DNA from 2 places in the Mycolicibacterium litorale genome. Region 2 is predicted to be linked to the other one. Evidence: riboswitches for the same ligand, from Rfam matches in the RefSeq annotation. Region 2 holds a riboswitch; the other holds the start of a gene.
The links. A riboswitch is a leader RNA that binds a small molecule or an ion and turns the genes downstream of it on or off. The one in region 2 is predicted to bind thiamine pyrophosphate.
Positions count from the first base shown of each region.

Region 1 (14,492 bases), 720 kb from region 2:
GGTAGGCGCCGAATCCCCGCGCTTCCATCGCGGTTGCCAGTTTGGAGCCGCGGCGCAGCGCGAAGACCAGCAAGGCGAACGCCTGACCCAGCGCTCGCCGCAGCCGGGCGTGGTCGGCGACGCCCCGCGCCCTGCGCGCGTAGCCCAGGTACCGCCAGTCCTCCCGCAGCAACCCGACGAGGCGCATTCCGGCCAGCGCGCCGACGACGAATCGCGAGGGCAGCCGCAGGATCTGACCCAGCCCGTCCGCCAGTTCGGTCGGCTGCACGTCGAGGAACAGGAACACCGACGGCAGGGCGATCGCCAGCACACGCAGGAACATGGCCAGCGCCAGCGCGATGGAGCCGTCACTGACGTTGATCAGCAGGAAATGCCAGTGCACGGTGCCGCCGACCTCGCCGTAGAGCAGGTTGGTGAGGGCGGTCAGGCCGGCCGCGACCGTGATGAGACCACCCCGAATCAGGAAGGGCCGCAACCGAACCCCGAGCGCGACGAACAGCGGTATCTCGAGCACGAGCGCGGTGAGAGCCGAAACCCAGTCGACACTCAATACGAGCGCGACGGCGATCACCGCCGCGGTCAGCAGCCGCGCGACCGGGTTCACCGAACGGCGGGCGTCGACGCTCATAGTGCGGTGCTCGGTGAGCCGACGGCGGCGAGCGGGAGCTCGATGCGGTCGTCGGCGAGGAGTTCGACGAATTCGGCGTCGTGGGTGACGGCGACCACCGCGGTGCCGTCGTCGGCGATCTCGGCGAGCAGGTGGATCAGCTCCGCCCAGGTGCGGCGGTCCTGACCGAACGTCGGTTCATCGAGGACGATGACACCCGGCCGCGTCATCAGCACGGTGGCCACCGACAGCCGGCGCTTCTCTCCGCCGGAGAGCGTGTACGGGCTCTGGTCGGCCAGGTGGGCGAGACGGAGCCGCTCGAGCAGGGCGTCGCCCAGTGCGGCCGTCTCTACCGGGTCACGTTTGAGTGCTCTTGGGCCGAGGGTGATTTCGTCGCGCACGGTACCGGCCAGGAACTGATGTTCGGGGTCCTGGAAGACGCTCGTGATCCGGGTGAGGAGCTCCTTGGAGCGCCAGCGGACCGGTTGCCGGTTCTTCGCCGACGGGGCGAAGGCGGCCGCGGCTTCGAAGGTGCCGCCGAGTGGTGGCAGCAGTCCACCGACGGTCAGCGCGAGGGTTGACTTGCCCGAGCCGTTCGGTCCGGTGACCGCGGTGATTCGGCCGCGCCGCAGATCGAAGCCCAGCCCGTCGTGCAGGGCCGGACCCGGACGGTAACCGACCGCCAGATCTCCGGCGGTCAGCAGCGGTTCGGCGCACGCGGGAGGAGTACGGGTGATGACCGGGACAGGACCGTCGGGCACCCAGATGCCAGCCTCGAGCAGTCGTGCGCTCTCCCGCCGCACCGTCTGTTCCGGTGAGCCGTCGGCGACGATGCCGCCGTTCTCACCCAGGACGATGACCCGGTCGATGACCGGCAGCCAGACCTTCGTGCGGTGTTCGACGACGACGACCGTGGCGCCGGTCAGGTCGGCCGCGGCGGTGACGGCGTCGCGCACCTCGGCGACGCCGTCGGGGTCGAGGTTGGCGGTGGGCTCGTCGAGCAGGATGAGACCCGGGTGCATCGCCAGCACACCGGCCAGGGCGAGGCGTTGCTTCTGCCCGCCCGACAGGTGCGCGGTGTCCTGGGTGAGCGGCAGGGTCAGCCCGACCGCGCGCAGCGCATCGTGCACACGCGGCCAGATCGCCGCGCGGGGGACGCGGAAGTTCTCCATGCCGAACGCGACATCGTCGCCGACGCGGGACAGGATGACCTGGGAGTCGGGATCCTGCAGCACCATCCCGATCCGGGAGCGCTGGTCGGCCGGTCGCACGCCGTCGACCAGCAGCCGTCCTGTCTGCCGGCCGTCCTCGGCACTGTCGAGCAGGCCTGCCAGACCGTGCAGGAAGGTGGACTTGCCCGACCCTGAGGGGCCGAGCAGCAACACCCGTTGGCCGGATTCGATGGACAGACTCAGGTCGTGGACCGCCCAGCTGTGCTGTCCGGCGTGTTGCCAGCCCCAGCCCTCGGCGGTCACGTCCGCACCGCCGGGCCGGCGCTGCGCACTCATCGGGCTGGGCGGCTGAGCATCATCCGGCCCGACTCGAACCGGCTGAGTGCTCCGGTCTTCGCCAGCGCCTTGACCGCGAACCACGAACCGGCTCCGGCGATCACGGCACCCGACGCAATGCCCGAGACCGTGTAGATGGCCTTGAACGCCGTGGTGGCCTCTGGGTACCAGAGGATGACTTCGTTGACGCCCATCGCCAGGCCGGCGACCGCCCCGGCGAGCACGGCCACCGGGAGGTTCCAGCGGCGGTAGAGGAACAGCGCGAAGACCAGTTCGGCCGCGAGGCCCTGCACGAGCCCGAACTCGATGGTCAGTACGCCCCACTGGTTCCCGACGAGCGCGGACACGGTCGCGGCGACCACCTCGCCGAACACGGCGGCACCCGGTTTGCGGATCACCAGCGCCACGAGCACGCCGGCGAACAGCCAACCCCCGCCTGCCAGCGCCTGCAGGCCCGGCACCAGCGCCTCCAGCGGCGCGGTGAGCGGATTCGACGCGACGTTCCAGAAGACGAAGACCAGACCGGCGGCCACCGAGAGCACGCTCGCGACGACGATGTCGATGACCCGCCATCGCCACGGGGTGCCGGTGGTGCGCTCGGGATCAGTGGTGTGTTGTTGCCGGCCCATGAGGCCTCCTTGTCTTCGTTGAGCCCACGATCCGCTGCCGAACGGGGCCCGAAGTGTGAAATGCGCTGCGAGTCAGCGGTATTCGCGGACGCGGCACACAGTGCTGTGTGCGCGGCGCTACGGGATCGGTGGAAAGTCGAGAACAGCCGTCATGCGCATCTCCCTACGCCGGCATTACCCGGTCAGGTTCGTACGGTCGACGGCGCGTCAGCCGTCCTCTCAGCGCACTCGGTGTGCGCTCCCGTGTGGTTCCGCCTCAAGTTAGCGCAAGACGGTTGTGCACCGCTACACCGGGCGACGGTTGCCCGCGGTCCAGACCAGCCCGTCCGTGGTTTCGGTGACCACGATGTCGGCGACCGAGTGGGGTGTGTGCCGGGCAATGTGGTCGTCCTCCTGGGCCGCCCAGCGTTCCCAGTGCGGACGGTAGAGCTCGCCGTCACGCGCAAGTGCGCGCTGCTTGCGGATGTCGTCGGGGGTGTCGACCCAGATGCCGAGGCCGGCCGTCGCGCGGCTGGCGGGGGACAGCGCCCCGACACCTTCCAGGATCAGCCGCTGTGCGGGTTCGACGGTGTGCCAGCCGGCGGCGGTGTTCGTCGCCCAGTCCCAGCGCCGCCACCTGCCGGGGCGCCCGTCGGCGCGGGGTCGCAGCAGTTCGTGCAGGACGTGGTCGATGGCCCAGGCCAGCCCGTCCCACCCGGGATAGATGTCATCGAGCCGGACCACGACGCTGGATTCCCAGCGCGTGGCGAAGCGGTCGGCCAGCGTCGACTTGCCCGAACCGGACCGTCCGTCGATCAGTACGGTCGTCGCGTGGTCGGCGGTCAGGCCGTGGACCACGCGCTCGAGTGTCACACCGGTTCCCATGTCGGGCTCGAACGTAGCAGCGCCGACCGGACGGGATCCCCGCCGAAAACCCGGTTCAGCCGTGGGACGGCGACCGGTTCTCCGCGGGATCCTCCGAGCCGGGGAGGCCCTTGAGCTCGGCGTCGATCTCGTCGAGCTCGAGATGCCTGCGGTCGCGGGCGAACGAGATGGCGACCATGGCGACAACCGTTGTCAGGATGGCGAATACGATGACCATCCACAGATCTCCGTCGGCCCACAGGACCATGGCGCTGGCAAGCGCAGGGGTGAAACTGGCCAGCAGGATCGACGCCATCTGGTAGCCGATCGAGATTCCGGAATAGCGCACGGCAGTGGGGAACAGCTCGCAGTACAGGGCGGGCAGCGGGGCGTAGACCATCGCGTGGCCCAGCGCCAGGAAGATCGTGACGCCTGCGACGATCCCCCACAGCTGTCCGGTGTGCACGAGCGCGAAGATCGGCCACGCCGTGACGACGATGATCCCGCCTCCGATGAGGAAGGTCTTCACCCGGCCGATGCGGTCGGAGAGTCGCCCGAACACCGGGATCATGACGATGTTCGCCGCGGCGCCCACCATGGACGCGATCAGACCGTACGAACGCGGTGCGTCGAGCGTGGTCGTCACGTAGGACAGTACGAAAGTGGTGAAGAGGTAATAGTTTCCGGCTTCGGCGAACCGACCGAAGATCGCGATCAGCAACGGCTTCTTGAAGTTGCGGAACAGCACCACGGCGGGCGCCTTCCGCTTCTCGATCTCCAACTCCATCTTGGCCTTCTCCGTCAGGAACGCGGGGCTCTCGGCGGCCCGGAGACGGATGTACAGGCCGACGAACGCGAGCACGATCGCCATGAGGAACGGTATGCGCCAGCCCCATTCGTCGAAGGCGTCACCGGAGATCCACGACGACAGCGACACCACGGCGGTGCCCAGCAACAGCCCGGCGGACACGCCGATCTGTGGCCAGGAGCCGAACAGCCCCCTCTTGTCACGTGGTGAGTTCTCGACGGCGATGATCGCGGCGCCGCCCCACTCGCCGCCGACGGCGAAGCCCTGCGCCAACCGCAGCACGCACAGAAGTAGGGGCGCGGCGACACCGATCTGGGCGTAGGTGGGGAGGAAGCCGATCGCCGCCGTGGCCACCGTCATGATCGTGAAGGTCATGATCAACGTGGCTTTTCGGCCGATCCGGTCCCCGAGGTGACCCGACACAAAAGCCCCGACGGGCCGGGCCAGGAACCCGACACCGAACGTCGCCAGAGAAACGATCTGACCCACCGCGCCAGGTAGATTCGGGAAGAACAGGTGCCCGAAGACGAGCGCGGCCGACGTCCCGTAGACGGTGTACTCGTACCATTCGACGATTGCGCCGATGGTGCCGGACTGCACGGAGCGCCGGCGGAGTTTCTCCGGCGTCAGGGTGGCGGTGGCCATGATTCTCCGATCAAATGAGGTGGCGTCGTGTGTGGCGGCGCCGATTGTGCTTCGGGTGTTCAGCGGATGGTGTATCCGCCGTCGATGACGATGGTGTGGCCGGTGATCAGGGCCGCCGCGTCGCTGAGGAGGAAGACGACGGCGCCCGCGATGTCGTCGGGCTCGCCGAAGCGACCGGAAGGTATTCGGGACAGCAGTTCACCGGCCCACTCCGGGCGGCTCAGGGTTGATTCGGTCAGCTCGGTGCGCACGAACGTCGGCGCCACCGCGTTGACCCGGATGCCCCTCGACGCCCATTCCAGGGCAAGCTGTTTCGTCAGATGGATCAGGGCGGCCTTGCTCGTCCCGTAGGCGGCCCGTTCTTCGATGGCGACCACGCCGGCCTGAGACGCGACGTTGACGACCGCGGCCCGACCCGACGACGCCAGCCATGCCTTCGCCAGCTCGGTGGTGAGGAAGAACTGGCCGCGAAGGTTCGTGTCGAGCACGGCGTCCCAGTCTTCTTCGGTGACACCGACCGCGGGCTTGGGGATGTTGATGCCCGCATTGTTGACCAGCAGGTCGATGCCTCCGCTGCGGTCGAGGAGGTCGGCGACGCCGGTGCGCATCGCGGCCGTGTCCGTCACGTCCACGGTGACCGGGAAGGTCCCGTACCGATGGGCGATGGATTCCGCAGCGTCGCGGTCCCGGCTGGTTCCGTAGACGACGGCGCCTGCCTCGGCGAGGCCATCGGCGATGGCCTTGCCGAGACCGCGACCGGCCCCTGTCACCAGGGCGGACTTGCCCTTCAGGTCGAAACTGACCATGGCGTGTCTGTTATCCCGTGAAATCGTGATCAGACCACGACAGCTTCTCGCCACGGTACTTCGCGGCGCGCACGTCGCCGGATCGCGCGTGCCCTTCGAAGAGTTCGACCCGGGCGGCACGCCCGCACAACTCGCCGAAGAACGCGCTGGACTCGGTGTTCGTCACCTCTTGGTAGGTCACGGTGCGCAGGTACTTGCCGACCCACAGACCGCCGGTGTAGCGGGCGGCGCCGCGGGTGGGCAGGACGTGGTTGGTCCCGATGACCTTGTCGCCGTAGGACACACAGGTGCCCTCACCGAGGAACAGGGCACCGTAGTCGTGCATCTTGTCGAGCGCTTCGCGCGGGCTCTCGGTCAGGATCTGCACGTGCTCGGAGGCGTACTGGTCCGCCAGCGCGTAGGCCTCGTCCAGTGATTCGACGACGCGGACCTCACCCCAGTCGCGCCACGCCGGCTCGGCGAAGTCGCGGGTCGGCATGTCGACCAGGATGGTGTCGATGTGTTCGATGACCTTGCGGCCCACCTCTTCGCTGGTGGTGATCAGCACGGCCGGTGAGTCGGGGCCGTGTTCGGCCTGGGACAACAGGTCGACGGCGACGATGAACGGGTCGGCGTGCTCGTCGGCGACGATGAGCACTTCCGTCGGCCCGGCGAACAGGTCGATACCGACCTCACCGAAGAGCTGGCGCTTGGCCTCGGCGACGAACGCGTTGCCGGGACCGGCGAGCATGTTGACCGGGCGGATGGTCTCGGTGCCGACGGCCATGGCCGCCACCGCTTGGATACCGCCCAGCAGGTAGATCTCGTCGGCACCGGCCAGGTGCATGGCGGCGATCGTCGCGTCCGGAACCTCTCCCCGGATGAGGGGTGTGCACGCCGCGACGCGCTCCACGCCGGCGACCTTCGCCGTGACGATCGTCATGTGGGCGCTGGCCAGCAGTGGATACTTGCCGCCCGGGATGTACGCGCCGGCAGCCTGGATCGGAACGTTCTTCTGGCCGAGGAAAACGCCGGGGAGCGTTTCGATCTCGAAGTCCGTCAGCGATTCGAGCTGCTTTTTGGCCATCACCCGGACCTGCTCCTGGACGAACATGATGTCGTCGATGACCTGGCGCGGCACGCGGGCCATGATCTCGTCGATCTTCTCGGGCGTGAGCAGGTAGCTCTCCGCTGAGTACTTGTCGAACTTCTCCGAGTACTCGCGCACGGCGGCGTCACCGCGGGTGCGGATGTCGTCGATCACGCTCTCCACCGTGGAACGCACCGCCGCGGTGCTTCCGCGCTCGACGCTCTCACGCTGCGGGAGCTTGAGGTCTTTGGTGGCGATGTCACTTCGTGGTGCGGCCGCAATCGTCATGGACGTCCTTCCGTCGAGGGGGCTTGACCGTGAGTGCTGTCCCGGTCACGTGAAGCGAGCGATGTGCTCGCAATCACTTACCTGCGCTAGTGTATTCGTATGCATTGAACGATGCAAGAGGGAGGACCTTGGCGGCTACCACAGCACGTTTGAACAGCCTGTTTGTAGGGTCGTCGCCACGATTGCGTATTCATCCACGGGGCACAGGGGTTGAATCCGAATGCAGCAATTCGACACACCGTGAAACGATCGGACGTGCACGCGAGATGGTCCGGGACACAATCGACGCTCGGATCGCCGGGGGAGATTGGATACGAATGCCGACGAGCTACGACGTTGCCCGGTTGGCGGGCGTCTCCCAGGCCACGGTGTCCAGGGCGCTCAGCGGCGGGAGCGTGAGCGCCCAGACGCGGAAGAAGATCCTCGACGCCGCGAAGGCCGTCGGCTACGTCCCCAACATGGGCGCCCGGGCGATGAAGACCGGCCGCGTCAACACCATCGGCGTCGTCGTCGCCGATCTGCGCAATCCGTTCTACCCGGAGATCCTCGACGCGCTGACCTGTTACCTGGACGCCGCGGGCCAGAAGGTCACGCTCTGGAATTCCGACGGGCCGGGTAACGACGCTGCGCTCGAAGCCATCAACGCCGGATCGGTCGACGGCGTCATCTTCACCACCGTCACCGAGGCCTCCGCGCCGCTTCGGGCCGCCCTGCGCAGACACAGCCCCGTCGTGCTCATCAACCGCACCGTCGAAGGTCTCGGGTGCGATCAGGTGTCGAGCGACAATGTGGCAGGTGGGCGCGCCGTTGCGGACTATCTCCTCGAAAACGACCACCAGAGAATCGCTTTCATCGGCGGGCCGTCGACAGCGAGCACAGCCCGCGACCGGTTCCTCGGCTTCTCGCAGCGACTTGCCGATGCCGGCGCACCGCTGCCATCCGAAAGGGTGCTGGAGGGGCCGTTCACCCATGACTTCGGGTTCAGTGCGACGACACGACTGCTGACTGCCGACCACCCGCCCACGGCCGTCTTCTGCAGCAATGACCTCATCGCGTTCGGTGCGCTCGACGCCGCCCGCGCCGAGCGGGCGGTCGTCCCCGATGACCTGTGGATCGTCGGCTATGACGACATCGCCATGTCAGCCTGGCCGGCGTTCGACCTCACCACAGTTCATCAGCCCAGCGGAACCATGGCGGAAGCGGGCGCCCAAGCGTTGCTCGACCGCATCGCGTCGCCCACAGCGCCCTACCGGACACTCACATTCCGCTCGCACCTCGTCGTCAGGGGCTCGACCGCCGGAACGGCTCCGTCCACGCCGTGACGGGTACTTCCGGCGCCCGTCCCGATGCGGTTTGGCGCTGGTTGTGAAGCACCATTAAGTTTCCTGGGGTGATGTCCTCAGCTGCCCGGTGGATGGCGCCTTTCCTGACGGCTGCGGCTGTCGCCGGCATGGGCGCTCTGACCGTCCCGGAAAACACCGCTCCCACCCCGGCGATCCGCCTGGCCAGCGACGCCAATCCGCTGGTCGGCAAGCCCTTCTACGTCAACCCCGAATCGAAGGGCATGCGTGCCGCGCGGGGCATCGATCCGCCGAACCCCCAGCTGAACGCCGTCGTCAACACCCCGACGGCGTACTGGATGGATCATCTGTCGACGCCGTCGGTCGACGCCAAGTACATCGCCGACGCGCAGGCCGCCGGCACCATTCCGATCCTGGCGCTGTACGGCATCCCGAACCGCGACTGCGGCAGCTTCGCCGCCGGCGGCTTCGGATCGGCCGGGGCCTACCGGGGCTGGATCGACGGCGTCGCGGCTGCCATCGGGCCCGGCCCGGCCGCGGTCATCCTCGAACCCGACGCGCTGGCCATGATCGACTGCCTCTCTCCCGGTCAGCAGCAGGAACGGCTCGACTTGATCCGCTACGCCGTCGACACGCTGACCCGAAACCCGGGCACGGCGCTGTATGTCGATGCCGGGCATCCGCGCTGGGTGGCCGCCGACGTGATGGCGGGCCGGCTGAATCAGGTCGGCGTGGACAAGGCGCGTGGCTTCAGCCTCAACACCGCGAACTTCTTCACCACCGAGGAGTCGATCGGCTACGGCGAGACGATCTCGAACATGACCAACGGGTCGAACTACGTGATCGACACGTCGCGCAACGGCGCCGGACCGCTCGACAGCGATTCCTGGTGCAATCCGCCCGGTCGCGCCCTGGGCACCGCTCCGACCACGGCCACCGCCGGCCCACGTGCCGACGCCTATCTGTGGGTCAAGCGACCGGGTGAGTCCGACGGATCGTGCAGGAGCGGGCAACCCGGCGCCGGCACATTCGTCGCCCAGTACGCGATCGATCTGGCCCGCAACGCGGGTTGGTAGCCGCCGCACCCCGCGCCGGCCACGTCAATCGCCGGACACGTTCTGGCGGTTGGTGATTCGGTCCACCACCTCGAGTAACCCCTCGTCGGCCTCGGTCGTCGCCGGGTGGCCGCCGAGCGCGCTGTGCAGGGCGTGGTAGTACAGGCCGTCGCCGATCAACTTCACCGCACGCGCGGCGTCGAGGCTGCCCAGTGCGTCGCGCAGGATGCTCAGCCACTGTCCGGAGACCGACTCGATGACCTCCCGGGCCCGCGCATCACCGGCTTGCTGCAGCCGCGACACCGCCATCAGGGCGCGATCCAGAGGTGTGCCGGCGTAGTGGGAGGACCGAACGTAGTACCGCGCCGGGCCCTCCGGCGCGCTGCGCATGCGTTGCGCGTCGTCCGCGGCCAGCGCCACCAACCGGTCGCACAGGGCGGCGGCGAGTTGGTCCTTGGCCGGGAAGTGGTAGAGCAGTCCGCCCTTGGAGACTCCCGCTTTCGCCGCCACCGCCTCCAGCGTCGCGTACCGCTCGCCCTCCACGGCGAGCACCTCTTCGAAGGCATCGAGGATCCGATCCCGCGAAGACGTCATCCGGTCACCCTACGACGGCCGCTTCGGCGACGGAATTCGAACTGTACCGTCTGGACGGTATAGTCATCCGCCGCAGGTCCCGGTAGTCGGGCCGTACGAGGAAATGGGGGAGGCCGCCGATGCGTGCATACCGCGATGTGGTGCGGACCCCGCGTGTCCTCAACCTGACCGCCTCACAACTGTTCGCGCGTCTGCCGCTCGGCATGATGTCGCTGGCGATCCTGCTGCACGTCCACGGGCTGACCGACTCGTACGCCGTCGCGGGAGCGGTGGTCGCGTGGATGAGTGTCGGCCAGGCCGTGGCGATGCCGGTCACCGCGCGGCTCGCCGGCAACGCCGGTATGGTCCCGACGTTGGTGATCGCCGCGCTGGTCAACGGGGCGAGCATGATCGCGCTCGCCTTGGCCGTCTCATCGCCGGCGATGTTGATGGCGCTGGGGTTGCTGGTCGGCGCGTCGGTGCCGCCGCTGATGCCGGTGATCCGGGCGCTCTATCCGCAGCTGGTCCCCCGCGAGGGCGTCCGGGCCCTGTTCGCGCTCGACACGACGGCTCAGGAACTGATCTGGGTGATCGGACCCGTCGCGGCCACCCTTCTGTCATCGGCTGTGTCCACCGCCTTCCCGCTGGTCGCATCGGCGGGCGTCACGGTGGCCGGAACCGCGTGGTTCCTCCTCGGCGCAGGAACCCTTCGCCCGCGGATCGCCCAGAAGAAGGCCGTCTTCGGCAGCGTGCTGCTCAATCGCGCGGTCATGCTGGCGATGGTCGCCAGCCTCGGACTGGTGGCTTCGTTCATGGCGTTGGAGGTCGGCATCGTCGCCGCGATGGGCGACGACGGCGTCACCGCGGGGGTCGCGATCGCACTCGCCAGCGTCGGCTCACTCGTCGGGGGCCTGGCATTCGGGCATCGACGCCTCGGGGTCGTCGGCGTCGTCGCGGCCCTGACCCTCGTGGGGGTCGGCATCGTGCTGTTCGCCGTCTTCGACAACCGGGTACTGCAGTTCGCGAGCCTGTTCCTGTCCGGCTTGGGCTTCGCCCCGGCACTGTCGGCGCTCTACATCATGGTGTCCCGCGAGATCGAGGAGCACGTCGCGACCGAGGCGTTCGGCTGGCTCAACAGCGCCATGTTCGTCGGCGGGGCGATCGGCACCGCGCTCGCCGGTGTCGCCACCGAGGCGCACGGCTTCATGGGGGCGGTCGTGGTCGCCGCGCTGCTGGCGGGGGTCGCCGCCCTGAGCCCGATCGTCGCCCGGATGGCCGGCCCACTGCACGGCCTGTCGGGTGAACTGGACGCTGCGCTCGAGGTCGACGGCGCTCTGTGCGCGGCTGAGCGCTGATCGGTGATGGGACCATGAGCCCATGACCGCAACGCTCGTCGCGAAGAACCTGGCCGGCGGGTTCGCCCACCGCACCCTGTTCGAGGGGCTCGACGTGACGGTGGCCCCTGGCGATGTGGTGGGCGTCGTCGGCGCCAACGGCGCAGGCAAGAGCACACTGCTGCGGATCCTGGCCGGGGACCTCGAACCGCTCGAGGGTTCGGTCAGCCTGGCGCCTGCCGACGCGTTCGTCGGTTGGCTGCCCCAGGAGCACGAGCGGGTGCCGGGGGAGACCGTGGCCGCCTACATCGCGCGCCGTACCGGATGCGCCGCGGCGACCCACGCCATGGAGCAGGCGGCCGAGGCGTTGGCGGACCCCGACCACGCTGGTCCTGATCCGGCCGACGCGTATTCGGTGGTGCTGGATCACTGGCTCGCCACCGGCGCGGCGGACCTGGACGAGCGGCTCCCGGAGGTGCTGGCCGACCTGGGCCTCGACTCCGGCGCCGTGCCACCGCACTCGACGCCGATGACCGCGCTGTCAGGCGGCCAAGCGGCGCGGGTGGGTCTGGCGGCACTGCTGCTGTCCCGCTTCGACGTCGTCCTGCTCGATGAGCCGACCAACGACCTGGACCTCGACGGCCTCGCCCGGTTGGAACAGTTCGTCCGCGAGCTCCGGGGTGGCGTGGTGCTGGTCAGCCATGACCGGGAATTCCTCGCCCGCAGCGTGACTCACGTCCTCGAGCTCGATCTCGCGCAGAACACCACCACGGTTTTCGGCGGCGGCTACGAGAGCTATCTGGAAGAGCGTGAAGTCGGCCGCCGGCACCGGCGGGAACAGTACGAGGAGTTCGCCGAGAAGAAGGCCGACCTCGTGGCGCGGGCCCGTGTCCAACGGGAGTGGTCGAGCCAAGGGGTGCGCAATGCGATCCGCAAGGCTCCCGACAACGACAAGATCCGGCGCCGGGCGGCCACCGAATCCAGCGAGAAGCAGGCGCAGAAGGTGCGCCAGATGGAGAGCCGCATCGCTCGCCTCGAAGAGGTCGAAGAGCCCCGCAAGGAGTGGACACTCCAGTTCACCATCGGTGCGGCGCCGCGGTCGAGTTCGGTCGTCGCCACCCTCGACAATGCCGTTGTGCGGCAGGGCGACTTCGTGCTCGGCCCGGTGTCGCTGCAGGTCGACGCCGGTGAGCGGATAGGGATCACCGGTCCCAACGGAGCGGGGAAGTCGACGTTGCTACGGCTGCTCCTGGGGTACCGCAGGCCCGACGAGGGCCGCGCGAGCCTGGGCGCCAACGTCGCGGTCGGCGAAATCGACCAGGCACGGGGTGACTTCACCGGACCGGGGCGACTCGTCGACCGCTTCGAGCAGCGGGTGCCGACCTGGACGACCGCCGATGTGCGAACCCTGCTCGCGAAGTTCGGGTTGCGGGCCGACCATGTGGAACGCGCGGTCGACGACCTCTCACCCGGTGAGCGCACCCGCGCGGGCCTGGCTCTGCTGCAGGCCGTGGGCGTCAACGTGCTGGTCCTCGACGAGCCGACGAACCACCTCGATCTGCCGGCCATCGAGCAACTCGAGCAGGCCCTCGACACCTACGAGGGTGCACTGCTGCTCGTGACGCACGACCGCCGGATGTTGCAGAACGTCCGGTTGGACCGCTCCTGGCGGGTCGAGGGCGGTCGGGTCGTGGAGCTGTAGTGCGGCAGGTTCGGGTTTGTGGGGACGAAACAGTGACGGCGTTCCCTGAAACTTTCGTCCACGTCAGCCGGTCACTACGCTTTTCGGATGAACGATGATCAGCAGCGCTGAGAGGACGGTTTGTCGCGTATGACGGATCAGCGTCCCGACGAGATGGACCGGCTCGAGAACGTGAGCGAGGCCATCGAGTCGTTGCAGTCCCTGTTCACCGAGGACGGAGCGCTCGACGACCTGCTGCAGCGCGTCGCGGTGTCGGGGGCCGAAGCGATCCTGGACGCCGACTACGTGAGCATCAGTGTGCTGACCGAATCGGCTCCCCGCACCGCTGCGTGCACCGACGACCGCGTGCTCCCGCTCGACCGCGAGCAGTACTCCTCCGGGCGAGGCCCGTGTCTGGAAGCCGCTGACGTGGGTCGGCCGGTTCGCGCCGTGATGTCCGACGATGCCCAACGGTGGCCGGAGTTCGTCACCGCTGCGCGGGCGTGCGGCGTCACCGCGACGTTGTCGGTTCCGCTGCTCGCCGACCGCGTCGGTGAGCAGCCCGAACTGGTGGGGTCGCTGAACATCTACAGCAAGACCGCATCAGCGTTCGATCCCTTCGACGAAGCCCTCATGCGGTTGTACGTGCTGACCGCCGGACTGCTCATCACCAACGCCCGGCGCTGGCAACGGTCACGCGACACCATCGCCCAACTCGGCGAAGCACTCACCTCGCGTTCGGTCATCGATCAGGCCAAGGGTGCGCTGCGGGCGGTGCACGGGTGCTCCGAGGAGGAGGCGTTTCAGCGCCTGGTCAAGGAGTCGCAGAACACCAACACCAAGTTGCACACGGTGGCGCTGAACTTCCTCGACTCGCTCAACCGGGCCGACTAGCTGCGGCGGTGCTCGGCGGGATCGGTGACCGACTCGCCGATCGCCCGTAACCGCGCGAGGTCCTCGGGGTGCAGACCGGGCTCGGCGCTCACCGAATCCATCAGCAGCCGCAGCTGTGTGCGCAGGGCAGCGATGACGTGCGGGCGGTCCGTGGTCTCCGCGTGCGCGATGAGCATGCGCAGCACCCGGATGAGCGCCGCCACGAGGTGGGGCTGCGTCGTCCCGGTCTGGCGGATCTGGCCGAACGCGTGCGCGATGTACTCGTCGTGGGACAGGTCCCATGGCCGCAGGAGCACTCGTCCGTCGGGACCCGACACCGAGGTGGGCGGCTCAGGTGACGCCAGCAGCGTACGCATGAGGCTGCCCAGCCGGAGCACCACCTCGGTCGCCGTCGTCGGATCGTTGATGGCCGAGCTGAGCGCGCGCAGTGCGATGTCGACGAGCTGACGGA
Region 1 is NZ_AP022586.1:4,485,413-4,499,904, forward strand. It holds gene G6N30_RS21355 (energy-coupling factor transporter transmembrane component T family protein) at 1-628, opposite strand, end outside; gene G6N30_RS21360 (ABC transporter ATP-binding protein) at 625-2,115, opposite strand; gene G6N30_RS21365 (ECF transporter S component) at 2,112-2,744, opposite strand; TPP riboswitch at 2,888-2,999, opposite strand; gene G6N30_RS21370 (nucleoside/nucleotide kinase family protein) at 3,030-3,608, opposite strand; gene G6N30_RS21375 (MFS transporter) at 3,664-5,040, opposite strand; gene G6N30_RS21380 (SDR family NAD(P)-dependent oxidoreductase) at 5,100-5,846, opposite strand; gene hisD (histidinol dehydrogenase) at 5,857-7,203, opposite strand; gene G6N30_RS21390 (LacI family DNA-binding transcriptional regulator) at 7,521-8,525, shown strand; gene G6N30_RS21395 (glycoside hydrolase family 6 protein) at 8,597-9,580, shown strand; gene G6N30_RS21400 (TetR/AcrR family transcriptional regulator) at 9,605-10,153, opposite strand; gene G6N30_RS21405 (MFS transporter) at 10,273-11,487, shown strand; gene G6N30_RS21410 (ABC-F family ATP-binding cassette domain-containing protein) at 11,510-13,168, shown strand; gene G6N30_RS21415 (ANTAR domain-containing response regulator) at 13,298-14,041, shown strand; gene G6N30_RS21420 (DUF2254 domain-containing protein) at 14,038-14,492, opposite strand, start outside.
Region 1: it holds a riboswitch for thiamine pyrophosphate, as region 2 does, so the genes downstream of both, G6N30_RS21365 (ECF transporter S component) here and thiO (glycine oxidase ThiO) in region 2, are expected to answer to the same signal.

Region 2 (14,492 bases):
ACCGTCGGTCGCCTCGACCAAGATGCCGGACTCGCCCGTCGCCGGCCGGGCCACCGTGCTGATCTTTCCGGATCTCAACACCGGCAACAACACGTACAAGGCGGTGCAGCGCAGCGCGGGTGCGATCGCGATCGGTCCCGTGCTGCAGGGGCTCAACAAACCGGTCAACGACCTCTCGCGAGGTGCCCTGGTGGAGGACATCGTCAACACGGTCGCGATCACCGCGATCCAGGCCCAGGGGAAGTGATGAGCCGCACCGTTCTGGTCCTCAACTCCGGATCGTCGTCACTGAAATTCCAACTGGTGGAGCCTGATTCCGGGTTGTCCCTGGCCGACGGGATCGTCGAGCGCATCGGCGAGGACTCGTCGTCGGCGAGTCTGGTCTGCGGTGAGCGCGAGGTGACGCACGGCGACCCGGTGCCCGATCACGAAGCCGCGCTGCGCACGGCGTACGCCATGTTCGACGAAGCCGGGACCGAGCTGGGTAGCGTCGGACTCGTCGCCGTCGGACACCGGGTCGTGCACGGAGGTCCGGACCTGTATCAGCCCACACTGATCGACGACGCGCTGATCGAGAAGCTCGAGGAACTGGCCCCGCTGGCGCCGCTGCACAACCCGCCCGCCGTCCTCGGTATCCGCGAGGCCCGCAAGGCGTTCTCGGAACTGCCGCATGTGGCGGTGTTCGACACCGCGTTCTTCCATGACCTACCCGCCGCCGCGGCCACCTACGCGATCGACCGGGAGGTGGCCGAGCAGTGGCACATCCGGCGCTACGGCTTCCACGGCACCTCACATCAGTACGTCAGCGAGCAGGCCGCGGCGTTCCTCGATGTTCCGCTGTCCTCGCTGAGCCAGATCGTGCTGCACCTGGGCAACGGCGCGTCGGCGTCGGCGATTCTGGGCGGCCGCCCGGTCGACACCTCCATGGGCCTGACGCCGATGGAGGGTCTGGTGATGGGCACGCGTTCCGGTGACATCGACCCGGGGCTGTTCGTCTATCTGTGGCGGGAAGCCGGGATGAGCGTCGAAGAGATCGAGACGATGCTGAACAAGCGTGCCGGGGTGCGCGGACTGGGTGGCGAGATCGACTTCCGGGTACTGCATCAGCGCATCGAAAGCGGTGACGAGGCCGCCGGGCTCGCCTACGACGTCTACATCCACCGGCTGCGTAAGTACATCGGCGCCTACCTCGCCCTGCTGGGCAGCGCCGACGTCATCACGTTCACCGCAGGCGTCGGCGAGAACGACGCCGAGGTGCGGCGCGATGCGTTGTCGGGCATGGGGCGGCTGGGTATCGAACTGGACGAGCACCTCAACGAGAGCCCCTCGCACACGGCGCGGCGGATCTCGGCGGAGACGTCGCCCACGACGGTGCTCGTGATCCCGACGAACGAGGAGTTGGCGATCGCACGAGCGTGCGTCGCAGTGATCTAGCAGGATTCGCGCCGCCGAGTGCCGAGTGCCCTGACGGCAGTCGGCGAGTGTGTACTCAGGGCGGGAATTCGGCGGAAATCCCGCCCTGGTTACACACTCGACGCCCTGACGGCACACTCGATCTGAGCGACTGTGGATGAGTCTTCGCCGACCTCGCCCTGATGTCGGCCACTTCCGTCAGGGTGCGGTCATGAACCAGCTGCGGGACCCCTTCATCGGCAGTGAGGCGCTGGCGTGCGGCGCTGTGAGCCGCCATCAGCTGCGGACCCGCTACCGCGCGGTCTTCCCCGGCGTGTACGCGCAGAAGCTGTCACCGCTCTCCCTGCACGAACGCATCGTCGCGGCGTGGTTGTGGTCGGGCAGGCGAGCGACCATCGCCGGCCTGGCGGCCGCCGCACTACACGGCGCGAAGTGGATCGACGACGACGTGGTGGTAGACCTCATCTACGCCAATCCGAAGCCGCCACCGGGGATTCGGACTCGCCGCGCAGTCCTGCTGGACGGCGAGCGACAGGTCGTGCGCGGTCGTGCCGTGACCAGCCCGGCGAGAACCGCGTTCGATCTCGGGCGTGAAGGCAGGGTGGACGCGGCAGTGGAACGGCTGGACGCGCTCGTGCGTGCCACGGCGTTGGGGTTGGGCGATGTGGCGGACCTCGCGCGGCACCATCCAGGGGTACGGGGCCTGCGACAGCTCGAGACAGCGGTCGACCTCGTCGACTCCGGCGCGGAATCACCGAAGGAGACATGGCTGAGGCTGCTGATCATGCGGGCCGGACTGCCCCGACCTCGCACCCAGATACCCGTGCTCGGTCCGGACGGTGCGCCGTTCGCGTTCCTCGACATGGGTTGGGAGAACTGCATGGTCGCTATGGAATACGACGGTGAGCATCACCAGACCAGCAGATGGGTGTACACCAAGGACATCCGCCGCGCCGAGAAGATCGACGCCGCCGGCTGGCTGGTCGTCCGCGTGGTCAGGGAGGATCACCCGGTCGACATCGTCCGACGAGTTCGGCACGCCCGGGCGTTACGGTCGGCGAGTGTGCTCTGATGTCAGAACGTGCTCATCGGCCGCACGCTGTTGGCCAGGTCGATCAACGCGTAGCGGTGCGCCTGTGTGGGCGCGACGCGGGCGAGCGCGCGCAGCGAGGCCTCGACGCCGAGCTGTAATCCGTACTCGGTGAACGGGAATCCCAGGATGTGGTTGGTGCTCGCCGAATTGTCGACCAGCCAGTCCATCGCGGTGCCGAGCACCAACGCCCGGATCTGGAGCACCCGCGGTTCGGTGTCCGGCAGCGCCTCCACCCGGCGCGCGGCGTCGCGAATCTGCTGTTCGGTGATCTCGCTCGACGACCGGCCCGAAAGCAGCGTCACCGCGCTGGTCAATCGGGCGGTGGTGAAATGACGTGAGGTGGCGGGTACTTCGTCGAGCGTGCGCACCGCACCCTCCCGGTCACCTTCGGCCGACTGCGCCCGCGCCAGCCCGAAGCCGGCCGAGACGATGCCGTGGTCGGTGCCCCACACCGTTTGGTAGAACTTGCGCGACGGCGCGTGCTCGAGGTCGGAGCCGCAGAGTTCCGCGGTCGCGGCCAACGCCAATTTCGGCGCCAACTCACCGGGCAGCGTGTCGAGGACTTCGGTGAAATGCTTTGTCGCGGCGTCGTAATCGGCGGACAGGAGCGCGGCGACCGCACGGAACCACACCGTCCGCCAGCGCCAGCCCACCCGGGTGGTCAGCTCGTCGAGCTTGCGGGTGGCCTTCGCGACGTCGCCGAGGTCGAGGAGCGCCCGGGCCTCCATCAACGGCAACTCGACCGACTCGGACAGATCGATGCCCTCGGAGTCCAGTGCACCGTGCCGCGCGGCGCGCAACTGGTCGAGGGTCTGCACCGGCTGGCTCAACACGCTGGCCGACAGCACCGCGGCCCCGACGTCGGTCGGATCGACCAGCGGCACAGGCAGTGCCCGCACGATCTCCTGCGCGGTGAGCTTCTCCGAATGCACCTGACCGTCGACGTACACATCGGTGTGGGCGACCAGCAGGTCGATGCCGAATGTCGAACGTGTCGGCGAGAACACCGTCGACAGACCGGGTCTCGGCACACCGGTGTCACGGGCGACCACCTCACGCAGCACACCGAGCAGTTGCGACGACATCTCCTCCGCGCTGGCGAATCGCCGCCGCGGATCCGGGTCGATCGCACGCCGCAGCAACCGGCCGAACGAGTCGTACTGCGTGAGAACCGGATCGTCCTCGGGCAGCCCGTCGACGTAACGTCCCTTGCGCGTGCGCAATTCGAGCGTCAACGCCGCCAGCGTCCGGCCGACGGTGTAGATGTCGCTCTGCACGGTGGGGCCGGTCCGCACGATTTCCGGCGCCTGGTAGCCCGGGGTGCCGTACAGATAGCCGAACGAGTTGATCGTCGACACCGCACCGAGGTCGATCAGCTTGACCTGGTCCTCGGTCAGCATGATGTTCTCGGGTTTGAGGTCGTTGTAGGTCAGTCCGAGTGAGTGCAGGTAGCCCAGCGCGGGCAGGATCTCGAGCATGTAGCCGATGGCCTGGGCGACCGGAAGCCGTTTGCCCCTGGCCTGTTTGAGCGACGTCCCGCCGACGTACTCCATCACGATGTAGCCGACAGGGTTGCCGTGCTTGTCTTCGTGTTCGACGAAGTTGTAGATCTTGACGATCCCCGGGTGCGTCACCTCGGCAAGGAACTGCCGCTCCGCCATCGCGATCGCCTGCGCCTCGGCGTCACCCGAATGCACCAGACCCTTGAGCACCACCGGACGTTCGTTGACGTTGTGGTCGAACGCCAGATACACCCAGCCAAGGCCGCCGTGGGCGATACAGCCCTTGATCTCGTACTGGTCGGCGACCATGTCACCCGGATTGAGCTGCGGCAGAAACGAATACTGGCTGCCGCAGTGCGGGCACCAACCCTCCGAGAGCGCCTTGCCGTCCGACGACGAACGCCCGACCGGCCGCCCGCAGTTCCAGCAGAACCGCTTGCTCTCCGCGACCACCGGGTTGGTCATCAGCGCTTCGAGCGGATCCTTGGTGGGCACGCGCGGGATTTCCACCAGCCCACCGCCGAGCCGCCGCACCGGCGACAGCGTGCGCATCACCGTCGTGACGTGGTCCTGGGGCTCGGTGTCGCCGGTGTGCACCGAGATGCTGTCGGAGTCGTCGAAATTGGGCCGGAACACCGCCTGGGTGGCCATCGGGCGCATCGTCGACGCCGAATCGAAGTCGAGGTCGTCGAGGCTCGCCGGCTGCGTACCGGGATCCTCGTCGACGGTGGGGCCGAGGTCGTGTTCGGAGGTCGCCATCAGTCCACGTACCTCGCGACCGGGGGTGCGGGCGCCGGGCCCAGCACCGTCAACCACTTGCGGTACAGCGCCGACCAGGTGCCGTCGGCGCGGATGCGCTGCAACGTCCCGTTGACGAACCGCACGAGCCCCGTGTTCTCCAGATTCACGCCGATGCCATAGGGCTCCTGGTTCATGCTCGGCCCGACGATGTGCAGATACGGGTCCTGGGCCACCAGCCCGGCCAGGATGGCGTCGTCGGTGCTGACGGCGTCGACCTGCCGCTGCTGCAACGCCACCAGGCAGTCCGCCCACGTGACCGTGGACACGATGATCGGCGGCGGGCTGATCTGCTGCACCCGCCGCAACGACGTCGTCCCCTTCACCACGCAGACCCGCCGGCCCGACAGATCGGCGGCCCGGGTGATCGCCGAATCGCGCGGCGCCAGGATGCGCTGGTTGGCGTTGAGGTACACCGTGGAGAACGCCACCTGCTTCTTGCGCTCGCAGGTGATCGTCATCGTCTTGACGACGACGTCGACCTGGTTGTTCTGCAGCGCGACGATCCGGTCGGCCGACGACAGGATGCGGTAGTCGACCTGGGCGGGGCTGCCGAAGATGTCGCGGGCGATCTCCCCGGCGATGTCGACGTCGAATCCGGTGATGTTGCCGGTGATCGGATCGCGGAAGGAGAACAGGTTGCTGCCGATGTCCAGCCCGACGATCAGCCGGCCGCGTTCCCGGATGTAGGCGACCGCGGCATCGGCCTCGGCGCGGGTCGGGAACGGGCGCAGGCTCGCTCGCCGGTCGCAGTCGTCGTTGTCCGGCATCGGCAACCGGACCTGTTCGGGCGGCAGTTCCTCCAAGCCCGCCGGAGTGGGCGGGGCCAGCGTCACACCGGGCGTGGGCATCACCGACGCCGCCTGCGCACAACCCGTCAGCACCACCAACGTGGTGAGCAGCGCCAGCAGTCTCTTCATCACCGGCTGTCTGTTCTTCGCGCGGGCGCTCATCACCGGTACTCACTCAGTCGGGGCCACAATCCCAGCGCGACCGCCACCGCCGCGATCACGCTCAGCGCGGCCGCACCCGCCGTCGCACCCGACAGCACCCGCCGGGCGTTGAGGATGTCGTTGCGCAGCTGGCTGCGGCTCTGCTCGATCGCCTTGCCCAGCGCGTCGTTGAGCTTGTCGAACGCCGGGGTGGAGTCGTCCTCGCCGGTGCCCAGCGCGACCTGGGTGGCGGCCTGGTAATTGCCGACCGCGATGTAGGCGTTGATGCGGTCGTCGGCGGCGCGCCAGCGGGCCAACAGATCCTCGGCGGCAACCAGGTCCACGCTGTCGATCGCGTCCTCGCGCGCGAGGTACTGCGCGAGCTTCATCTGCATCCCGTCGATCCGCTCGTAGTACGACTGCTTGCGGACCTCCTCGTCACCGCGACGGATCAGGGCCAGCGTCTCGTCGGCGCGTGCCTGCTGGGCGGTGATCGCCAGGGTGGTGATCGTCTTTAGCGACTCGGCGCCCGCGCCCTTCGCGCTGCGGCTGTCGGCGGTGGAGATGGTCAGCGCGGTCCCCACCCACAGCACCATGATCAGCACCGCCAGACCGCCCGCCACGAAGCCCATGTTGACGCGGCGTCGGGTCCGCCGGGCCAGCCAGCGGTTGGCGAACAGACCGAACAGCAGCGTCGCCAGCACCACGAGAATGACCGGCGCCGGGATGCGCGTCGACGCGGTGGTCTCCTGGTCGACCTGCGCGGACGTGCGTTCGTAAAGGCGTTGGGCGTCGGGCAGGATCTTGGTCTGCATCAACGACGAGGCCTCGGACAGGTAGGACGAGCCGACCGGGTTGCCCGCCCGGTTGTTGGTTCGCGCCGTCTCCACCAGTCCGGTGTACACGGCGAGTTCGGCATTGATCCGGCCGAGCAGCTGCACCAGTTCCTCGTCGGTGAGTCCGCTCGAGGCCCGGGTCAGCGCGACCGCGGCGTCGGTGATCGCCTGTTCGTAGCGCTGCCGGACGTCACGGGGTTCGGTGCCGGCGATGAACGCGGTCGCGGCGGCGGCGTCGGCCACCGACAGCCGGCTGTAGAGCTCACCGGCGGCGAAGGACAGCGGTTCGGTGTGGTTGAGCACCGTGGTCAGCGCCTGCTGGCGGTCGTTGATCGTGGTCGACGTCGCGAAGGCGCTGGCGATCGCGAGCGCGGACAGCACCAGGCCGATGGTCAGGATGCGGCCCGGTGTGGTCCACAGGAACCACCAGCGGGGGTGGGCGGGTGTGGTCGGCGACCGGGACGCGAGCGGCTCGGTCGATGGGTGCGCCAACTCCACAGTCACCTGCGCGCCGTCCTCATCTATCCGGCTACTTTCCGACCGTCCGACTCTATAAAAGAATCCTAAGAGGTTCTGTCACGGCTCGCGCCCGATCGAGCCGAGCCGTTGTGGAAGATGCGGCCCTATCCTGTACGGGTGCGTGGCGACGGTGACGGCTGGGTCTTCTCCGACGGCGGCGGCCGCTACTGGGGCCGTCACGGTGCCGCGGGTCTGCTGTTGCGCGCCCCGCAGCCCGACGGATCGGCCGCGGTGCTGCTGCAACACCGCGCGCCGTGGAGTCATCAGGGTGGAACCTGGGGGCTGCCCGGCGGCGCCCGCGACAGCCACGAGACACCCGAACAGGCCGCCGTGCGGGAGGCCCACGAGGAGGCCGGGCTGTCGGCGGATCAGGTGACCGTGCGGACCACCGTGGTGACCGCCGAGATCGCCGGCTCCGGCGGCGCGTCGTGGACGTACACCACCGTGATCGCCGACGCGCCCACACTGCTGCGCACGGTGCCCAACCGGGAGAGCGCCGAACTGCGTTGGGTGGCCGAGGACGACGTCGCCTCGCTGCCGCTGCACCCGGGCTTCGCCGCGAGCTGGGATCGGCTGCGGACGGTGACGGCGAGCATCCCGCTGCTGGTCAACGGTCAGCAGTGAGCGTCGCCTTGAGCCGCTGAGCCGCTGCGCGCGGGTCGTCGGCGGCGGTGATCGCCCGGACCACGACGATGCGCCGGGCTCCCGCCGCGAGCACCTCCGGCAGGCGCGCCTCGTCGATGCCGCCGATCGCGAACCACGGCTTGTCGGTGTTCAGAGCCGCCGCCTCGCGGACCAGATCCAGTCCCGGCGCCGCTCGCCCCGGCTTGGTCGGTGTGGGCCAGCACGGCCCGACGCAGAAGTAGTCGACCTCTTCGGCCACGGCGGCCGTGACCTGATCGCGGTCGTGGGTGGACCGGCCGATCAGCGGACGCGGACCGATGATGCCGCGGGCCACGGGCAGCGGCAAGTCGTCCTGGCCGAGGTGCAGCACGTCGGCACCCGCCGCCAGCGCGATGTCCGCGCGGTCGTTGACCGCCAACAGCGCACCATGGCGGCGGGCGGCGTCGCCGAGCACCTCGAGCGCGGCCAGTTCCTGGCGGGCTTCCAGCGGGCCGAACCGCTGTTCGCCGGGCGACCCCTTGTCCCGCAGCTGGATCAGGTCGACGCCGCCGGCGAGGGCGGCGTCGGCGAATTCGGCGAGGTCACCGCGTTCGCGGCGCGCGTCCGTGCACAGGTACAGCGTCGCCGAGGAGAGCCGATCGAGGGGTTCTGACACAGGGCGACGGTAGCGCCTCGGCCCGGGTAGGGTTGATGGCCGACACGGGAGTCCCGGGGAAGCGGGACTGAGAGTGGGCCCAAACTTTCCGGCCCTTACCGTCGGACCTGATCCGGATCATGCCGGCGAAGGGAGGTGCTCATGCCACCGGATAGGACTCTGGCCGTGATCGGCGGCGGCGTCATCGGCCTGTCGGTCGCGCGCCGCGCCGCACTCGACGGTTGGTCGGTGCGTGTGCACCGCAGCCCCGAGAAGGGGGCGTCGTGGGTGGCCGGCGGGATGCTCGCCCCGCACAGCGAAGGCTGGCCGGGGGAGCACGAACTGCTGAGCATCGGGCTGGAATCGCTGCGACTCTGGCACGACGGCTTTCTCGACGGACTGCCCGCCGACGTGGTCACCGCCCGCGAATCGCTCGTAGTGGCCGTCGACCGCGCCGACGCCGCCGACCTCAAGACCGTCGGAGAATGGCTGGCCGCCCAGGGTTACCCCGTCACGCTGACCACCGCAGCCAGAGACATCGAACCGCTACTGGCGCAAGGCATTCGGCACGGTTTCGTCGCGGACACGGAACTGGCCGTCGACAACCGCGCCGTCGTGGACGCGCTCGAGGCGCACTGCACGCGACTCGGGGTGCGGTGGGCTCCGCCGGTGAACGCGCTGAGCGAGGTCGACGACGTCGAGCTGCGGGTGCTCGCCAACGGAGTCGACGCGCCTGCGCTGTGGCCGGGGTTGCCGATCCGCCCGGTCAAGGGTGAGGTGTTGCGCCTGCGCTGGCGCCGCGGCTGTATGCCCGCCCCGCACCGGGTGATCCGGGCGCGGGTGCACGGCAGGCAGGTGTACCTGGTGCCGCGCGCCGACGGAGTGGTGGTCGGCGCGACGCAGTACGAGCACGGCCGTGACACCGCACCCGCGGTCAGCGGGGTGCGCGATCTGCTGGACGACGCCTGCACGGTCATGCCGGCACTGGGAGAATACGAGTTCGCCGAATGCGCGGCGGGGCTGCGGCCGATGACCCCCGACGGGTTGCCGCTCGTGGAGCGGCTAGACGAGCGCACACTGGTGGCCGCGGGGCATGGGCGCAACGGCTTCCTGCTCGCGCCGTGGACGGCGGAGCGGATCGCCACCGAACTGCAGACGACACTGGGAGCCAGGACATGAACGTGACGGTCAACAACGAGGACGTCCAGCTCGACGCGGAGACCACTGTCGCGCAACTGGTGGAGCGGATGGGCTTTCCGGAGAAGGGAATCGCGGTGGCGGTCGACTGGTCGGTGCTGCCGCGATCGGAGTGGGAGACGCCGCTGCGCGACGGCGCCCGCGTCGAGGTGGTGACGGCGGTGCAGGGTGGCTGACACCGCGAAACTCACCATCGCCGGCCGCGAGTTCGGCTCCCGCCTGATCCTGGGCACCGGCGGGGCGGCCAACCTCGCCGTGCTCGAACAGGCGCTGATGGCGTCGGGGACCGAACTGACCACGGTGGCGATGCGGCGCGTCGACGCCGAAACCGGCACCGGCGTGCTCGAACTGCTGAGCCGGCTCGGCATCAGCCCGCTGCCCAACACCGCGGGTTGCCGCGGCGCGGCGGAGGCGGTACTCACCGCCCAGCTCGGGCGGGAGGCGCTCGGCACCGACTGGGTCAAGCTCGAGGTCATCGCGGACGAACGCACACTGCTACCCGACGCCGTCGAATTGATCCGCGCGGCAGAGCAATTGGTCGACGACGGCTTCACCGTGCTGCCCTACACCAACGACGATCCGGTGCTCGCCCGCCGGTTGGAGGACATCGGATGCGCCGCGGTCATGCCGCTGGGCTCGCCGATCGGCACCGGTCTGGGCATCGCCAACCCGCACCACATCGAGATGATCGTCGATGCCGCGAACGTTCCGGTGATCCTCGACGCCGGTATCGGCACCGCAAGCGATGCCGCGCTGGCGATGGAACTCGGTTGTGACGCAGTGCTGTTGGCCAGCGCGGTGACCCGCGCCGCCGACCCGCCGGCGATGGCCGCGGCGATGGCGGCCGCCGTGACCGCTGGTCACCTCGCCCGCCATGCCGGCCGAATCCCGAAGCGATTCTGGGCGCAGGCGTCGAGTCCGGCGCTGTGAGGCGGTATGTGGCGCTGGGCTCGTCGATGGCGGCAGGCCCGGGCATCCGGCCGTCGGCCGCCGACGCGCCGTTCCGCGCCGGCCGGTCGGCCCGAAACTATCCGCATCTGGTGGCCGACCGGTTGGGCCTCGACCTGACCGACGTCACCTACTCGGGCGCGACCACCGCCAACATCCTCGACGAACCGCAGCACGGTACGCCACCCCAGATCGAGGCACTCGACGGCACCGAAACGTTGGTGACCGTGACGATCGGCGGCAACGACGTCGGTTACGTGCCGATGCTGATGGCCGCCGGGCTACCGCGGTTCGTCCGGTGGTTACCGCCGGTGCGCGAACTCTTCGACGCCACCACCCGCGACCGGGCACTGGTCGAGGTCGGCGAATCGCTGCGCCGGGTCGGGCGCGCCGTGCTGGAACGGGCCCCGCATGCCCGGGTGCTGTTCGTCGACTACCTGGCGCTTCTGCCGCCGCCGGGTGAGCCGGTGCCACCGCTGTCGGGATCCGATGCGGCGCTGGGTCGGCGAATCGCCGACACCCTCGAACGGCTGACCGGCCAGGCCGCCGCCGACACGGGCTGTGAGTGGGTGCGGGCCGCGCAGGCCAGCCGGTCTCACCACGCCTGGTCGGCGGTGCCGTGGACCACGCGGCCGGGGCTGCCGTGGCCGGGGCGCCCGGCGCCCCTGCACCCGAACGCCGCGGGCATGCGCGCGGTGGCGGACCTTGTGGTCGAACAGGTTGGAGCGGTGAGTGATTGAGCTCAATGGTCTGTCGAAACGGTTCGGCCGGATCAGTGCCGTCGACGATCTGACATGCTCTATCGAGGCCGGGGTCGTCACCGGTTTCCTCGGTCCCAACGGCGCAGGCAAATCGACCACCATGCGGATGATCCTGGGGCTGGACCGCCCGAGCGCGGGGACCGCGACGGTGATGGGCCGCCCCTATCGGCAGCTGAAGCACCCGCTGCGGACGGTGGGTGCGCTGCTCGACGCCCGGCAGGTTCATCCGAACCGAACGGCACGTGCGCACCTGCGGTGGATCGCCGCCAGTAACGGGTTGTCGCGCAAGCGGATCGACGATGTCCTCGACATGGTCGGGCTCACGGAGGTCGCCGGCAAGCACGCCGGCACCTTCTCGCTCGGCATGTCTCAGCGGTTGGGGATCGCGGCGGCGCTGCTCGGCGATCCACCGGTGTTGCTGTTCGACGAGCCGGTCAACGGGCTGGATCCGGAGGGTATCCGGTGGATCCGCACGCTGATGCGCGACCTCGCCGAGGAGGGGCGGACGGTGTTCGTGTCGAGTCATCTGCTCGCCGAGATGGCGCAGACCGCCGACCGGTTGCTGGTGATCGGGCGCGGCCGGCTGATCGCGGCGACGACCATGAGTGACTTCCTGGACCGGTCGGGACTGGAGACGGTCCGCGTTCGCTCACCACAGAGCGATCGGCTGAGCGAGGTGCTGGCCGAGGCGGGCTTGTCGTCGACAGTCGAGGATTCGGCCGTCCTGGTGCGCGGCGCGTCCACCGAACAGGTCGGCGAACTGGCCGCCCGGCACGGCGTCACGTTGCACGAGTTGACTGTTCAGCGCGCGTCACTCGAGGAGGCCTATATGAGCCTGACCGACGAGGCCGTCGACTATCGGGCTCGCTGATGACGATCCGGGCCGAGCAGATCAAGCTCGCGACCACGCGTTCGCCGGTGTGGACGGTGGCCGGTGTGGTGGTGCTGAGTCTCGGGCTGGCTGCGTTGCAGGCTTCGGTCGGCAGCATGTCGACCCCGATCGAGCCGGAACGCGCGGCGCTCGGCGTCGCCACGTTCGCGGTTCCCGTCCTTCTCGTGCTTGCAGCGCTCACGGTGACCGGTGAGTACCGCACAGGCATGATCCGCACCACCTTCCTGGCCGAGCCAAATCGCATGCGGGTGCTGTCGGCGAAGGCCGTCGTGGCAGCGGTTTTCGCCGGACTGTGGACCGCTGTCATGGTCGTGGCATCGGCGGTCGTGGTGCGGGTGATCGGCACCGAGAGGCAGGGTGCGGACCTGGCGCTGTCGGACCCGGGCCTATGGAGGACGGTCGGGGCGATCGCCCTGTACGCGATGCTGGGATCGGTTCTGGCCGTGGGGCTTGGCGCGTTGATCCGGCACAGCGCAGGCGTCATCGCTGTCTTGCTGATGATGCCCTTCGTGGTGGAGCCGCTGCTGGGTGCGATGCCACAGGTGGGGGAGCGGGTGGGCCCGCTGCTGCCGTTCACGAACGCCAACGCATTCACCGCCGTGCCGTCGCTGCGGACGGTCTCCATGTGGTGGGGACCGCTGGGCTCGCTGGCTTACTTCGCGGGCTTCGTCGTCGTGGTGTTCGTGCTGGCGATGATCGACATCAACCGCCGCGACCCGTAACCGACTCGCTCGAAACCGGCGCGCAGAACCGGATCAGGCAAAAGCACTGTGATTGACGGTGCAACGAAAGTTGCCGTCGGGTGACTGCGTTCCAAGCTTCGTCGCACCTCGCACAAGGCCGTCGCTGCGATTTACAGCAACGGACTCAGACTGCCACGACTGCGGCCACAAACTTGCGGTATCAAGTGATTATGCCGGATCTCTGACGGCTGATGGCGATCGTGTGATAGAAGGACATCACTTGCCGATCTGGCATCGGCGCGTACCTGCATAGCATTGGCGCCGCCTATTTGTGCAGCGAATACACGTAATTTGCGGGCATTGGGGGGTATCCAGCATCCTGCGATGCTTTGCTCGCTATTGCCGTCGTCGTAGTCGGCGGCAGGCAACCGTTTGCGTATGCACGTTAGTTGCGGAAGGTAACTATTCGCACAAGCAATAATCGAGCGAATATTGACAATCCCGAAAGGAGGTCCATAATTTGAGCCACCCCGGCGTCTTCGGGCAGCGCCGGGCAGGAGGGTCGGGCAGTATGGGCAAGCATTCGTTACGGCCGGTCGACGAAACACCGGAGCCGGACAGGTCCCAGATTCCGAGCGCGGGCGCCACGGTCAAACGAACGCTCAGCGCCTTGTTCGCGGGAGGCGTGGCGCTGTCGGTGACTGCCTACTACCAGGCGCCGGAGATCCCCGCGATCCAGCTTCTCTCCGCGCCCGGCGGCGCGGGGTCGCTTCCCCTTGCACCGGCCGCGGACGACGCCGTCGGCTCGGAGGGCTCGGACGACGGGGCCGCGGACGACGGGGCCGCGGACGACGGGGCGGGGGCCGGCTCAATAGCGGACGAACCCACCACGCAGAATCGGATCGGCACGCGTGGTCTGCTGGATCTCGGGGGTGGCGGTGGCGGCCTTGACCTGGGAAACCTCGACCTCGGCGATCTGGTCGACGGCCTTGACGACACGTTGGACGTGACCGACGCGGTCGATCTGACAGATCTCGCCGACACCGTGGACACGGTGGTCGACGGAGTGGATGACACCGTGGACTCCACCCTCGACGCAGTTGACGCGACCCTCGATCTGAGCGATTCGTCGGACACCTCGGACGGTGGGGTGGGGGATCTGGTCGACAGTGCGGTGGACGGTGTCCTCGACACCGTGGACGAGGTGGCCGATTCGGCGGATCTGACCGATGCGGTTGATGGCACCGACCTGACCGACACCCTGGATACGGCTGTTGATGGTGTTGGGGATACGGCGGATTCGACGCTGGATGCCGTGGACGCGACTCTTGATCTGAGCGATTCGTCGGACACTCCGGACGGTGGGGTGGGGGATCTGGTCGACAGTGCGGTGGACGGTGTTCTCGACACGGTCGATGAGGTGGCCGATTCGGCGGATCTGACCGATGTGGTTGACAGCACCGACCTCACCGACACGTTGGACACCGCCGTCGATGGTGTTGGGGATACGGCGGATTCGACGCTGGATGCAGTCGACGCGACCCTGGATCTGAGCGATTCGTCGGATACCCCGGACGGCGGGGTAAGCGATCTGGTGGACAGTGCGGTGGACGGTGTTCTCGACACGGTCGATGAGGTGGCCGACTCGGCGGACTTGACC
Region 2 is NZ_AP022586.1:3,760,755-3,775,246, reverse strand. It holds gene pta (phosphate acetyltransferase) at 1-247, shown strand, start outside; gene G6N30_RS17985 (acetate kinase) at 247-1,434, shown strand; gene G6N30_RS17980 (putative endonuclease domain-containing protein) at 1,625-2,485, shown strand; gene G6N30_RS17975 (serine/threonine-protein kinase PknG) at 2,488-4,767, opposite strand; gene G6N30_RS17970 (glutamate ABC transporter substrate-binding protein) at 4,767-5,726, opposite strand; gene glnX (protein kinase G-activating protein GlnX) at 5,759-7,078, opposite strand; gene G6N30_RS17960 (NUDIX hydrolase) at 7,211-7,717, shown strand; gene thiE (thiamine phosphate synthase) at 7,701-8,372, opposite strand; TPP riboswitch at 8,407-8,523, shown strand; gene thiO (glycine oxidase ThiO) at 8,514-9,530, shown strand; gene thiS (sulfur carrier protein ThiS) at 9,527-9,724, shown strand; gene thiG (thiazole synthase) at 9,717-10,478, shown strand; gene G6N30_RS17935 (SGNH/GDSL hydrolase family protein) at 10,475-11,236, shown strand; gene G6N30_RS17930 (ABC transporter ATP-binding protein) at 11,229-12,128, shown strand; gene G6N30_RS17925 (ABC transporter permease) at 12,128-12,871, shown strand; gene G6N30_RS17920 (beta strand repeat-containing protein) at 13,353-14,492, shown strand, end outside.